2 regions of the Cnuibacter physcomitrellae genome follow, and region 2 is predicted to be linked to the other one. Evidence: riboswitches for the same ligand, from Rfam matches in the RefSeq annotation. Region 2 holds a riboswitch; the other holds the start of a gene.
What was found. Region 2 has a riboswitch for glycine ahead of IEX69_RS07095 (L-serine ammonia-lyase). Riboswitches for the same ligand answer to the same signal wherever they lie in the genome.

Region 1 (4,687 bases), 630 kb from region 2:
CCGGGCGTTTCGACTCTCGCGACGGGGTGACCGCGAGCGTGGCGCGGGTCGAACGCGATCGAGCGACCGGACACGGACCGCGTACGGTCATCGCGACCCGTGCGGCACTGCCCAGGGGATCCGGCGCTGCCCGCCGGGACGAGGACGTGCTGCCCGACACGCTGGCCTCGCTGACCGCCGCACGTGAGCACGCATCCGCGGGACGGGCCGATGAGGCCCGCCGGCTCATCGACGAGGGACTGCTGTGCGCCGACCGCGACGAGCGGGCGACCCTGCTCGAGCTCAGGGTGAGGCTCCTGGTCGACCAGGGCGCGCTGCGGGCGGCAGAGGAGGAACTGGAGCGTCGACTCGAGTGCCTCGTCGTCGACGACCTCGACGATGAGGCGGAGCTCGACCTGCAGCTCGGGCTGCTCCTGTTCGGCGGTGATGCCCCGGATGCGCTCCAGCGCTTCGCCGACTCCCTCGAGCGCTCCCGCGGTCTCGGTCTCGCAGACCCCGTCCTGGCGCGCCTCCTCCTCGCGTACGGGGGCGTGGAGCTGAAGAGGGGGCGGTGGCGCGAGGCAGACCGGCTCCTGGGCGAGGCGGTCACGAGGGCGTCGACGGCGCACCCCTCTCAGCAGCTGCGGGCGAGAGCGCTGCTGCTGCGTGCCCGCGCGAGGGGTGCCGCAGGGGACCACCGGGGTGCCCTCACCCTTCTCGGCGACGTGCTCGTCGAGCGGATAGACCGCGGGATCCGGGCCGCCGCCCACCTGCACCGCTCGCACGCCCATCTCGCGCTGGGCTCAGCGGACGACGGGGTGGCGGAGGCCGACCGGGCGCTCGCGGTCCACACGGAGCTCGGGGACCACGACGGCATGATCGACACCTGCGGGCTCCTGGCCGCCCTCCTGACGGACGCGGGCCAGCTCGACGGTGCGGTCGAGGCGCGGAGGACGGCCGCGCGGATCGCCGTGACGATCGGCCGGCCGGACGCCCTGGCGGCCCGCTTCGAGCTGGCCTCCGCTCTCGTGCTCGCGGGGCGGGGCGACGAGGCCCGCGCGGAGCTCGAGGGGGTGCTGGAGCACGCCGCACGCAGCGAGCACGGTCCGAGCACGGCGGAGGTCCTCTGGCTCCTGGGCCGGGCGTGCCGCGACGACGATGACGACGCAGCCGCCTACTGTGCCTGGAGTGTCGCCCTCGAGCACTTCGCCGCCGTCGACGACGCAACGGACGCCACCTCCGCGAACGCGGGTACGGACGCGGACACGGACGCGTTCGCCTCCGCGATCGCCGATGCGACCGCCACTGCGGCCGGTCCCTCCCCGGTCGAACGAGAACGGATGCGCCGCCGCCGCCTCGAGCTGGAGCTGACCCTCGGCGAGCTGCTCGCCGACCAGGGGAGCGAGGAGGCCGTCGACCTCCTCGATGCGGCACGGGCGTCGGCGATCCGGCTCGGCGACCCCGACGAGCTCGTCGAGCTGCGGCTGCGTGCGGCACGGGCGCTCGCGGCACTCGGTGACAGGCACGCCCTGCAGGAGATCGACGCGGTCGCGACCGTCCGCGCCGCGGTGACGGACCGAGCGCTCCGGGCCCGCACCCTCGAGGCCAGAGCCCGCGTGCTCGACGACCTGGGCGACGAGGACGCGGCGATCGAAGCGGCACGGGTGTCCGCCGACGAGTTCACCCGGATCGGCGAACCCGCCTGCTCGGCGCGACTCCGGCTCTTCGCCGGCCGGATGCTGATGCTCGTCGGCAGGCCCGAGGAGGCACGCGCGGAGCTGGCGCTCGCGGCGGCGGCGCCGGGGCCGGACGGGCGCGCCGCCGAGCAGGAGCTCGCGCGGCTCGACGGCCGCGAGGCCGCGGCCTCCGGCGAGCCCTCGACCGCCGAGGCCCGACCCGGCTAGACTCGCAACCACAATCGAACAACGGGCCCACACGTCACAGCGGGAGAGCCGGCTCGAGCCGGCACCGAAGGAGCAATCCTCCCCGATAATCTCTCAGGTCCTCGTACCGCTGTGACCAGGCCGCTCTGGAAAGCAGTCCGCGCACCGATGCGGGCTCGCCGATGGTGAAAGCCGCTCACGCGGTGAAGCTCTCAGGCCCGATGACAGAGGGGGAGTTCTTCGCCACCAGCGCGACGCCGTCGGCGTCGTGCTCCGCGCACGCTGGAGAGCTCATGCCCCCCGAATCGTCCCCCTCCCGACCCTCCCCGCTCCAGGCCGAGCACGAGGCGGCGGGCGCCTCCTTCGTCGACTTCGCCGGCTGGTCGATGCCGGTCCGCTTCGACAGCGACCTCGCCGAGCACCGGGCCGTCCGTGAGGCGGCGGGCCTGTTCGACCTGTCGCACATGGCGCAGTTCACCCTGACCGGTCCGGCCGCGGCGGAGGCGGCGGACCACGCCCTCGTCTCTCGCGTCCAGGACCTCGAGGCCGGCCGGGCGAAGTACTCCCTCCTGCTCGACGACGACGGGGGCGTCCTCGACGACGTCGTCGTCTACCGGCTCGCCGACGACGAGGTGCTCGTCATCGCCAACGCCGCGAACCACGACGTCGTCGTCCGCTCCGTCCGAGAGCGCGTCGAGGGGCTCGACGTGATCGTCACCGACCTGGACGACCGCGCCCTCATCGCCGTCCAGGGGCCCCAAGCCGCGCAGGTGCTCGCGGAGACCCAGGGCCTCGAGGTCGACGACCTCGGCTCCCTGGGCTACTACCGCATCGCCGCCGGCTCGTTCGGCGCGACACCGGTGCTCCTCGCCCGCACGGGCTACACGGGCGAGGACGGGTTCGAGATCTCGATCCCCGCGAGCGAGGCCGCCGCGCTGTGGCGTGCTCTTCGCGATGCGGGAGAGCCCCTCGGGCTGGTCGCCGCAGGCCTCGCCGCTCGCGACACGCTCCGCCTCGAGGCGGGCATGCCGCTCTACGGGCACGAGCTCGGCACCTCCATCCGACCGCCTCAGGCCGCCCTGGCGCGGGTCGTCGCCGCGAGCTCGACGGCTCCGGGCGCCGAGGCCGCCCGCTCTCCCCTCGGTCCGGATGAGCGCCGCCTGGTCGGTCTCGTCGGGGAGGGGCGCCGAGCACCCCGGGCGGGATACGCGGTCTTCCCCGACGAGTCCGCGACGGATCCGATCGGCGAGATCACGAGCGGCGCGCTCTCGCCGACCCTCGGCCACCCCATCGCCATGGCGTACGTCGACCCCGCGTCCGCCGCCTCCGACACCACCCTGTACGTCGACCTGAGGGGGAGCCGCCTCCCCGTCACGGTCGTCTCCCTCCCGTTCTACCGCCGGAAGAAGGACTGACATGACCGACGCACTCCCCGACGACCTGGGCTACACCGCCGAGCACGAGTGGGTCCGCATCGACGGCGACACCGCCACGATCGGGATCACCGACTACGCCGCGCAGCAGCTCGGCGACATCGTCTACCTCGACCTCCCGGACGAGGGAGCTGACGTGAGCTCCGGCGCCGTGGTCGGCGAGATCGAGTCCACCAAGTCCGTCGGCGAGCTCTTCTCGCCCCTGGACGGGACCGTGCTCGAGAAGAACGCCGACGCCGAGGCCGCGCCCGAGACCGTGAACGGCGATCCCTACGGCGCGGGCTGGCTGCTCAAGGTGCGCTTCGCCGAGCAGCCCGCGCTCCTGACGGCGGCCGAGTACGCCGCCCTGATCGGACGCTGACCGCATGACCGACGGCTTCGTCTCCCGCCACATCGGAACGGACTCGGCAGCTCAGGCGCGCATGCTCGAGACGCTCGGCTACGAGAGCGTCGACGCGCTGGTCCGTGCCGCCATCCCGACCGGGATCCAGCAGACCTCGTCGCTCGACGCCCTGCCCGTCCCCGCCTCGGAACGCGAGGCCCTCGCCGAGCTGCGGGCCCTCGCCTCCCTGAACCGGGTGAACCGCTCGTTCCTCGGCCTCGGCTACTACGACACCGTCACGCCGGCGGTGATCACGCGGTGCGTGCTCGAGAACCCCAGCTGGTACACCGCGTACACGCCGTACCAGCCCGAGATCTCGCAGGGCCGGCTCGAGGCCCTGATCAACTTCCAGACCATGGTCTCCGAGCTCACGGGCCTCGCCACCGGCAACGCCTCCATGCTCGACGAGGGCACCGCGGCCGTCGAGGGCATGCTCCTCGCGCGCCGCGCCAGCAGGTCGCGCTCGAACGTCTTCGTCGTCGACGCGGATGCGCTGCCGCAGACGCGCGCGCTCCTGGCCTCGCGGGCCGCGCCGGTGGGCATCGAGGTGGTCGAGGCCGATCTGTCCGGCGCCGAGCTGCCCCCGGTGCTGCACGACGCCTTCGGAGCGCTGGTCCAGTATCCCGGAGCGTCCGGCCGCGTGGCCGATCCCTCTGTGGTGATCGCCGCCGTGCACGCGGGCGGCGGCCTCGCGGTCGTCGCCGCCGACCTGCTGGCGATGACGCTGCTCACCCCTCCGGGCGAGCTCGGGGCCGACATCGCCGTCGGGACGTCCCAGCGCTTCGGCGTGCCCATGGGATTCGGCGGCCCGCACGCCGGGTACCTCGCCGTGCGCGACGGCCTCGAGCGGCAGCTGCCCGGGCGCCTGGTCGGCGTGAGCGTGGATGCGACGGGACGGACCGCCTATCGGCTCAGCCTGCAGACCCGTGAGCAGCACATCCGTCGCGAGAAGGCGACATCGAACATCTGCACCGCGCAGGTGCTCCTCGCCGTCATGGCCAGCATGTACG
Region 2 (4,687 bases):
GCGGCCGCCGGGGTGCGCTCGTCCACCTACAAGTTCATCCCGGATGCGTCGACGCTCGCCGTGATCGCCCGGCTGCTCGACTCCGGAGACGTGCGAGTGCACGTCGAGGAGGTCTTCCCGCTCGACCGGGCCGCGGACGCGCACCGGGCGATCGAGTCGGGTCACACGCGCGGCAAGGTCGTGTTGCAGGTCGGCGCCCTGCCCCTCTAGGGGCGGGCTGCGGCCGTCCCGGGGCTTCGCGCCGCTCGCGCCGCCGCGGGCCGCTCGCGCCGCCGCCGTGGGCCGCTCGCCGCCGGCCTGGTGCGGGTTGCGCCCGCTCCGAGCGGGGAGGACGGCGTGAGCGCAGTCGTTCGTGCTCGCGGCGGGCGGAACCCGCGGAGCTCAGGCGCTCGCGGCGTCTCCGCGGCCTCCGCGCTGACCGCGATGCCCCCGCCGCTCGCGCTGCCCGTGCCGCGCGGGCTGCCCGTGCCGCTCGGACGGCCGGGTCAGAGCGGGCGCTCCATCACGAAGTCGCTCTCCAGGGTGGAGCCGAGCCGGAAGGTCTTGCGGCCGACCCGCTCGAACCCCGACTTCTCGTAGAAGCGCACCGCGCGGGCGTTCCGGTCGTTCACCCCGAGCCAGACGCCCTTCGCGGTCGTGTCGAGGGCGGCGGCGATCGTCGCGTCGACGAGCCGCCGGGACACCCCGGCCCCGTGGTACTGCTCGCGTACGTACACCTTGCTCAGCTCGATCGTGGGTCGCAGGCGCAGCGCGGACGCGACATCCGCATCCGACGGATCACCCTCGACGAGCATCGTGTAGCCCGCGAACTCGGAGCGATCGGCCTCCCCCTCGGCGACCGTGATGACCCTGGCCGGGTCGGCGAGGTACTCGGCGAAGCGCTCCTCCGTGAGGTTCGCGGCGATGAAGTCGGCGATGTCGGCGGGGTCGGATCCGGGCGGGCAGGCCAGCGGGAACGTGGCGGCCGCCACCCTCGCCAGAGCCGCTGAATCGTTCGCCACCGCACGCCTGACCTCGACCACCTCTCCACCCTAGCGGCGCGCATCCGACCCCTCGTCACGCCGGACGGCGGAGTAAGCTGAGAGCGCTGACGACCTGCCGCGGGAGATCCTTCTCCCGAGAAGGTGCCGTAGGAGCAAACCCTCCCCGGGAATCTCTCAGGCCCCACACCGCGGCGGCGAGGCGACTCTGGAGAACAGCGGCGTTCGACACGGCGCTTACCGAAGGTGGAAGGAGCCCCCGGGCTCCGGGGCTCTCAGGTCACAGGACAGAGCGGGGAGGCGACGACGCCCGGCCACACCGGGCCCGATCAAGGAGCCTCCGTGACCATCAGCGCGTTCGACCTCTTCTCGATCGGCATCGGCCCCTCGAGCTCGCACACCGTCGGGCCCTGGCGGGCCGCGGCGCGCTTCTCGGCCCTCCTCGCCGAGGAGGAGCTGCTGTCGCGCGTGGCGCGCATCCGCGTGGAGCTGTTCGGCTCGCTCGCGGCCACGGGGCGCGGTCACGGGACGCTGCCCGCGGTGATGCTCGGGCTCGAGGGGCACGACGTCGAGACGATCGATCCCGACGAGAAGGACGACCGGGTCGCTCGCTGGCGGGCGTCGGGGCGGATCCGGCTCGCCGGCGGGCCGACGCTCCCGCTGGCGGAGGGCGACATCGTCCTCACGCACCGGATGCTCCCGGAGCATCCGAACGCGCTCACGCTCACGGCGCTCGACGCGTCGGGCGAGATGCTCGCCTCGCGCACGTACTACTCCGTCGGCGGCGGCTTCGTGGTCGAGGACGGTGCGGCGCCGCTGCGGGGCGTGACGTCCGGTAGCACGGGCGTCGGGTTCCACTCGGCCGCGGAGTTGCTCGATCGCGCGTCGGAGGACGCCGACGGGATCGCCGGGGTCATGATGGGCGTCGAGGTCGCGGGCGGGCGCACCGCCTCCGCTGTGCGAGCGCGACTGCTGGCGATCCGCGACGCGATGCGCGGCTCGGCCGAGCGTGGCATGACCCGATCGGGGACGCTGCCCGGAGGGCTCGAGGTGCGCCGCCGAGCCGCCGAGTGGTTCGCCCGGCTGCGGGAGGAGGATCCCGGACGCGATCCGGCCTTCGCCCTCGACTGGGTCGACCTCGTCGCCCTGGCCGTCAACGAGGAGAACGCCTCCGGCGGACGGGTCGTCACCGCCCCCACCAACGGCGCCGCGGGCATCATCCCCGCGGTGCTCGACTACGCGCTCCACTACACGCCGGCGGGCCTCGCCTCGCCCGACGATGCGGCCGTCCGCTTCCTGCTCACCGCGGCCGCCATCGGCTCGATCATCAAGGAGTGCGCGTCGATCTCGGGCGCCGAGGTCGGCTGTCAGGGCGAGGTCGGATCGGCCGCGTCCATGGCGGCGGCGGGTCTCGCCGCCGTGCTCGGGGGCACGCCCGCGCAGGTCGAGAACGCGGCCGAGATCGCCATGGAGCACAGCCTCGGGCTCACCTGCGACCCCATCGGCGGACTCGTGCAGATCCCGTGCATCGAGCGCAACGCCATCTCGGCGGGCAAGGCCGTCAACGCCGCGCGCATGGCCCTGCGCGGCGACGGCGCCCACCACGTGTCGCTCGACCAGGTGATCGAGACCATGCGCCTCACCGGCGCGGACATGCACTCGAAGTACAAGGAGACCGCCCGCGGCGGCCTCGCCCTCACCGTCGGCGTCCACGTCGTCGAGTGCTGACCCCCTCCGCGGCCCGCGGGCGCGGTCCGCGGGCGCGAGTGCCGATCTGACACTCGTGGCGGCCTCGCGCTGGCGGAGGCCACCACAACTGTCATATCCGCGGCCTGAGTGGCACCCCCTGCGCTCTCTCGCACGAGAGCAGCAACGGATCTGGCACGCGTGGTGACCTCCCGCCCGACGACCCCACCACAACTGCCAGATCCAACAGCCCGATCCCACGCGGCCACCTCTCGACGCGCCTCACCAGGGCAGGCCATGGATCTGACACTCGTGGCGACCTCACACTCAAGGAGGCCACCACTACTGTCAGATCAGCGGCCCGGCTGGCGCCGCCTGCGCCCTGACCGACTAGGGCACGGATATGACACTGGTGGCGACCTTGCGCTCAAAGAGGCCACCACGACTGTCAGATCCACTGTCCGACTGGCGCCGCGTGCGCCCTCTCGGACGATGGCAGCTCACGAATCTGACACTCGTGGCGACCTACCGCCCCGTGAACCCGCCACAACTGCCAGATCCACGAAGTCGCTCCGGCCCGACCACCCCAGGACGCACTCCCCCACCAGGGCAGCCCACGGATCTGACACTCGTGACGACTCCCGGCCCATGAACCCACCACAACTGCCAAAGCCACGAAGGCGGGCCAGCCGATCACCTCACGACGCGCTCCCCCACCAGCTAAGCCCACGGATCTGACACTCGTGACGACCTCCCGGCCCATGAACCCACCACAACTGTCAGATCTAAGAGGCCGGCCCAGCCGATCACCTCACGATGCGCTTCCCACCAGCGCAGGCCACGGATCTGACACTCGTGGCGACGTCCCCGCCCATGAACCCACCACAACTGTCAGATCCGCCAGCCCGGTAACCTCGCGACACCCACCCTCACCAGAACACCCCACCGATCTGACACTCGTGGCGACCTGCCGACCGATGGACCCACCACGACTGTCAGATTTACTCGCCCCCATGGCGCCCGGCCACCTCACTCGTGGCGACCTTCCGAGACCCGGCGCAGGGCGGGGGTGGTCAGCGGGGCGGGAGGCGGAGGGTGGGGAGAGGGCAGCCGCGGCGGCGGAGGTGCAGGGCGAGCTGGGCGAGGAGGTCGCGAGGGCTCGGGGTGAGGTCGGCGGTCGTGACACGGAGGGCGATCCAGTCGAGCGACTCGAGCTCGCGGTAGCGGGCGACGTCACGGAACCACTGACGGCGGTCGGTGCGGTGGTGGTCGCCCTCGTACTCGATCGCCACCCGGTACCGGGGATAGGAGAGGTCGGCCTTCGCCACGATGAAGCCCTCGGCCGACTGGACGTACCCGTTCACGACCGGCTCGGGGAACCCGGCATCGACGATGGCGAGCCGCAGCGCGGTCTCGCGGGGCGAGTCGACACCGGGACGCGCCTCGGCGAGCGCACGGGCGAGCCGTGCAGCCTGGGGATGCGGATGCGCGGCGATGGACTCCGACAGGTCGGCGGCGGTGCGCGTGCTCAGCAGGTGGTCGACGACGCTCACGAGCTGCACCCGGTCGAGGTCGGGTGCGGAGTCGCAGATCGTGCGTCCGGGAGTGCTGACCCAGAGGCCCGCGGGTACCCGCACGCGCTCGACCGCGCGCGACTGATGCCCGACGACACCGCGGATGCGCGGGGCGCGGACCGGTGCAGGCACCGTCACGTGCAGGTCGTCGCCGTCGGAGGCGGGCATCGGCAACCCCCAGAGGAGCGCCGCGGTACGGTGGCTGAAGCACGCACCCTCGGGGAGGACCGTCGAGAGCGCGACACAGCGCATCAGCAGGTCGTCGGCGAGTGCGGCCGGCACACGGACGTCGCGGTGGGGCGCCGCGAGATCGGAAGCGCGGAGCCGGCTGCGCGACAACCCCGACGTCGAGGCGCGGAACGGCCGGGCGGCGAGCCGCCGAGGGAGGGCGAGGTACCGGGTCATGAGCCCATGGTCGACGACCGGTGGTGTCCTCGGGTGGTGGTG

Region 1: another riboswitch for glycine. It lies ahead of gcvT (glycine cleavage system aminomethyltransferase GcvT); the one in region 2 lies ahead of IEX69_RS07095 (L-serine ammonia-lyase).

Annotation. Positions count from the first base shown of each region.
Region 1 covers NZ_BMHD01000001.1:887,585-892,271, reverse strand. The annotation lists gene IEX69_RS04225 (tetratricopeptide repeat protein) at 1-1,883, shown strand, start outside; glycine riboswitch at 1,914-2,002, shown strand; glycine riboswitch at 2,003-2,100, shown strand; gene gcvT (glycine cleavage system aminomethyltransferase GcvT) at 2,156-3,277, shown strand; gene gcvH (glycine cleavage system protein GcvH) at 3,279-3,656, shown strand; gene gcvP (aminomethyl-transferring glycine dehydrogenase) at 3,661-4,687, shown strand, end outside.
Region 2 covers NZ_BMHD01000001.1:1,519,097-1,523,783, forward strand. The annotation lists gene IEX69_RS07085 (NADP-dependent oxidoreductase) at 1-210, shown strand, start outside; gene IEX69_RS07090 (GNAT family N-acetyltransferase) at 486-1,022, opposite strand; glycine riboswitch at 1,092-1,182, shown strand; gene IEX69_RS07095 (L-serine ammonia-lyase) at 1,323-2,708, shown strand; gene IEX69_RS07100 (hypothetical protein) at 3,740-4,645, opposite strand.